2 regions of the Streptomyces sp. NPDC101160 genome follow, and region 2 is predicted to be linked to the other one. Evidence: riboswitches for the same ligand, from Rfam matches in the RefSeq annotation. Region 2 holds a riboswitch; the other holds the start of a gene.

Region 1 (2,385 bases), on a different contig from region 2:
AAGGATCCAGCCTCGTGGCCGACGGTAGCGGAAAGGTGGCGGGCGTGTCCCAGGCTTCCATTCACCCATGAACGTCCCAGCGCCTCAGCGGCCGCCGGCAGCGGTGGCTTGACGGGGTCGGTGCGAGCGGCGGGAGGACGCGGAGCACTGGTGCACCGTCAGGGCTGCATCGTTCTGCAGCGATCGATCAGCTCGGTTTGCCGGCCCTTCACAGGCTGGCGTGGAACCCCGTGCGCGCTGCGTGCCGTGGTGGCGTCGTCGTTGGGCTGGACGGCCTTCCCGGTGCAAGACGAGGGCGGGGCCCGAAAGCCCCCGGCCGCTGCGACGATGGGGAAGCCGTGGCCTCGCTCCGGTTTCGCGGTGGCAGGTGGCGCCTCGTGCAGTGCCGGGGCCGAGGCGCCGGCCGATGTGCCGTCAGCCGGCGTCGGCGGTGCGGCTGCTCCAGCGCTGCTCGACCTTGGCCAGGCGCCAGTAGGCGATGGCCACGGCCCAGACGACGACGAACAGGCCGACGATGACGTAGCCGACGTTGTCCAGGTCCAGGCCGGCGATCCAGTCGGTGACGTCATCGCTCAGGCCGAGCTTGTCGTGCAGGACGCCGACCAGCTCGATGGTGCCGACGAAGAAGGCGACGGCGATCGACAGTCCGGTGATCGTGAGGTTGTAGAAGACCTTGCGGACGGGGTTCGAGAAGGCCCACTGGTAGGCGAAGTTCATGAACGTGCCATCGAGGGTGTCGAACAGACTCATGCCGGCTGCGAAGAGCAGCGGCAGGCACAGGACCGCGTACCACGGGAGGCCGGCGGCGGCGCCGTTGCCGGCCAGCGCGAGGAGCAGGACCTCGGTCGTGGTGTCGAAGCCGATGCCGAAGAGGAAGCCGAGCGGGAACATCTGGCCGGGGCGGCGGATGGACTTGGTGAGCCGGCCCAGGATGCGGTTCATGAAGCCGCGCGAGTCCAGGTGAGCCTCCAGCTCAGCCTCGTCGAACTGCCCGCCGCGCATGGCCCTGAAGACGCGCACAATACCGAACAGGGCGACGAGGTTGAGGGCGGCGATGAGGTACAGGAAGCTTCCGGAGACCGTGGTGCCGACTGTGCCGAGTACCTGGTGGGTCCGGGAGCCTTCGTTCATCAGGGTGCCGGCGAGCTTCGCCCCGCCGGCGACCAGGGCGGCCATCACGACCACGACACCGGAGTGCCCGAGGGCGAACCAGAAGCCCACCGACACCGGCCTTTGGCCATCGGCCATCAGCTTGCGGGTGGTGTTGTCGATCGCCGCTATGTGGTCGGCGTCGAAGGCGTGCCGCATACCGAGGGTGTAGGCAGTGATGCCCAGACCCACGCCGAACGCCTTGGTACCGACCTCGTAGTGATGCGGGATCACGAGCAGGAAGAGGATCCCGAAGGCGACCACGTGCAGAGCGACGATCACGGCCAGCAGGCCTGCGGTTCGGACGGTGTCCTCGCGTCGCCAGCGAAAGGACGTGGCGCCGGCGGTTTCGGGCACGCCTTGGGACACGGTCATGCGGTCACGCTCCAGCACCTCGTGGATCAGCTTCGTGATGCCGTGGCCGGTCTCCTGGCTGACGGGTCGACGCGCCCGCCCCTGCCTTCCCGGCCGTGAGACCAGTGGCAACGCATGGGGCGGGAACTTCCCGATCACAGTGGCGAGGGCCGCTCCGGCCTGAGCCCCTGAGGGGCTGTCACCGGTCTTCCCGTACACCACGGCCTGGTCACCTTATGGGGTCACGGGATATAGCTGCAAGGCTGCATATCTGAGCAGGTATGGAGGGGACGGCGGGCGGCTGCGATGATGGGGCCATGCACCTCGTCCCTGCGGAACGCGCCGGGCAGCGCACCATCGACGGCCACCGCGTCTGCGATGCCATCGCAGCCGTCGGCGAGCCCGAGCGCGTACGCGCCTGGGCCGATCGTTTTTCCCTGCTCTCCGACCCTGGACGCCTCGCCCTGCTGCTCGCCCTCCACGAGGCCGGTCCCATCGCCGTCTCGGACCTCGCCGTCGCCACCGGAATGCGGGACACGGCCGTGTCCCAGGCACTGCGGCTGCTGAGGGCCGCAGGCGTTGTCGAAGGCGAGAAGAACGGCAGGATTGTCCGCTACCGACTCGTCAACGGCCCGATCTCCGTGCTGCTCACTCACTGCACATCCCGCGACACGAGCGCAGATTGAGCGCTGTCTGGTGCGGGCAGGCCCAACCGCTGAGCCAAGTGGCTTCGATGGACCGTCGGGCGGCGTGATCGGCAGGCCGCCGCCGAGGCCGGCCCCAGGAGCGAAGCGGAGTACGGTGTCGAAGGATGCGGGGGGACCTGGCCGGCTCACCAGCTGCCGGCCGTCGCGGCCGACCGCCGAAGGTGACGGGCGGTTC
Region 2 (2,385 bases):
GGTCGTGGCCGCCGGCCTCGATGAGGGCGTAGATCAGCTCGTCGCCGTCGCCGGAGACCAGGCCCGGGATGTCCTCGACCGGCCCGAAGTCGTAACCCTCGGCGATGAGCCGCTTCAGGAGGGCCACGGCGGAGGCGGGGGTGTCCAGGCCGACCGCGTTGCCGATCCGGGAGTGCTTCGTCGGGTACGCGGAGAGGACGAGCGCCAGCTTCTTCTCGGCGTTCGGGATGTGCCGCAGCCGGGCGTGCCGGACGGCGATACCGGCGACCCGGGCGGCGCGCTCGGCGTCCGCCACGTACGCCGGCAGGCCGTCCTCGTCGATCTCCTTGAAGGAGAACGGGACGGTGATCAGCCGGCCGTCGAACTCCGGCACGGCGACCTGGCTGGCCGCGTCCAGCGGCGACAGGCCCTCGTCGTTCTCCTCCCACGCGGCCCGCGAGCCGGTCAGGCACAGCGCCTGCAGGATCGGCACGTCGAGCGCGGCCAGCGCACCCGCGTCCCACGCCTCCTCGTCACCGCCCGCCTGCGCCTCGGCCGGCTTGGTGCCACCGGCGGCGAGGACGGTGGTGACGATCGCGTCGGCGGACCGGAGCGTGTCGAGCAGCTCCGCCTCGGGGGCGCGCAGCGACGCCACGTACAACGGGAGAGCCCTGGCCCCGGCGTCCTCGATGGCGTCGCAGAGGGCGCCGACGAAGGCGGTGTTCCCGCTCATGTGGTGGGCGCGGTAGTAGAGCACCGCGACGGTCGGGCCACTGACGTCCTTGGCCGGGCGGTCGAGCCGGCCCCAGGTGGGGGCGGCGGCCGGCGGCTCGAAGCCGTGGCCGGTGAGCAGGACCGTGTCGGAGAGGAAGCGGGCGAGCTGGCCGAGGTTCGCCGGGCCGCCGTGCGCGAGATAGGCGTGGGCCTCGGTGGCCACGCCGACCGGCACCGTGGAGGAGCCCATGAGCTGCGCGTCCGGCGCCTGTTCGCCGCTCAGCACGACCACCGGCTTCCCGGCGGCGAGCACCGCGTCCAGGCCCTCCTCCCAGGAACGCACACCGCCGAGCAGGCGTACGACGACGAGCTCGGCGCCGTCGAGCAGCGCCGCGAGGTCGTCGAGCGGGAGGCGGGCGGGGTTGGCGTAACGCCACTCCACCGCCGGCTCACCGTCCCCGGCGGGGACGGCGTTCGCCGCACGGGCGCTGAGCAGGTCGGTGTCGGAGTGCGACAGCAGCAGGAGCATGGCGAGGCTCAGGCCCTTCCTCGGGGTTGTCCGCGCCCCGGGTGGTCGTGTGGACGGCAGGAGTTCCTGACTCACCGGCCCCTGACTGCTCGGGACCGGCTCACAGTGGCGGGACCGCGCCGGATTCTCACCGGGCTTCCTCCCCGGGGCCCTGGGACCCCATGCCGATCTGCATCCTAGATCGTGCGGCCCGCGGCCCGGAGGGGACGGCGGGGTCGGCCGGATCACATCGGGGAAGTGGGCCGGATCGCGCCGGGGGAATCGGCCGGATCGCGCCGAAGGCCGGCCGGAGCGGGGCGGAGGGCCAGGCGGTTCGCGCCGCGGCCGCGGCCGAATCGGACCGCGGCCCGGCCGGATCCGCCACGGCCGTCGACCGGATCACACTCGGTGGCCGGGCGGTTCCCCGTGGGTATGCTCGCCGCCATGCCGCCCACCCCACCCCCGGCGCCCGAACGGGGCGAACCCGTCATACGGGACCGTGGCGACGCGTGCCCGGGCGCGCTCCGCCTGCATGCCGCCGCCGACGGCTTCCTGGCCCGACTCCGGCTGCCCGCCGGGCGGCTGACGGAGGATCAGGTCGTGGTCCTGGCCGACGCCGCCGAGTCCCTGGGGGACGGCAGCGTCACCATCACCTCGCGCGGCAACCTCGAACTGCGCGGCCTCCCGGACGGCTGCGGCGCCGGCCTCGCCGCCCTCCTCGACCGGGCCGGCCTCCTCCCCTCCCCGACCCACGAACGCGTCCGCAACATCCTCGCCTCGCCCGCCGCCGGCCTCGACGGACTCGGCCACGCCGACGTGCAGTTGTGGGCGCGCGAGCTGGACGCGCTGCTGTGCGCGGAGCCGCGGGCGGCGTCCCTTTCGGGACGGTTTCTGTTCGTCCTGGACGACGGGCGGGGCGATGTGGCCGGGCTCGGCGGCGATGTGACCTTGATCGCAGGAGCGGGCGGGGGCGCGGGCGAAGCTGCCCTGCTGAGGCTGGGGTCGCGGGCGTTCCGGGTGACGGAGGCCGGGGGCGGCGCAGTCGATGAGGCCGCGGCAGTCGCGGCGGGCCAGGCCGGCCCTGGGTCTCCGGCCGCGGCCCCTGGCGGCGCAGCCGGTGAGGCCGCGGCAGGCGCGGCGGGCGCGGCGGGCCAGGCCGGCCCTGGGTCTCCGGCCGCGGCCCC

What was found. A riboswitch is a leader RNA that binds a small molecule or an ion and turns the genes downstream of it on or off. The one in region 2 is predicted to bind cobalamin.
Region 1: it holds a riboswitch for cobalamin, as region 2 does, so the genes downstream of both, ACIRSU_RS00050 (HoxN/HupN/NixA family nickel/cobalt transporter) here and cobN (cobaltochelatase subunit CobN) in region 2, are expected to answer to the same signal.

What each region holds. Positions count from the first base shown of each region.
Region 1 is NZ_JBIWPJ010000001.1:7,972-10,356, forward strand. Features, by position in the region: gene ACIRSU_RS00045 (hypothetical protein) at 1-61, opposite strand, end outside; gene ACIRSU_RS00050 (HoxN/HupN/NixA family nickel/cobalt transporter) at 415-1,524, opposite strand; cobalamin riboswitch at 1,551-1,741, opposite strand; gene ACIRSU_RS00055 (metalloregulator ArsR/SmtB family transcription factor) at 1,821-2,189, shown strand.
Region 2 is NZ_JBIWPJ010000006.1:287,368-289,752, forward strand. Features, by position in the region: gene cobN (cobaltochelatase subunit CobN) at 1-1,222, opposite strand, end outside; cobalamin riboswitch at 1,262-1,404, opposite strand; gene ACIRSU_RS20735 (cobalamin biosynthesis protein CobG) at 1,634-2,385, shown strand, end outside.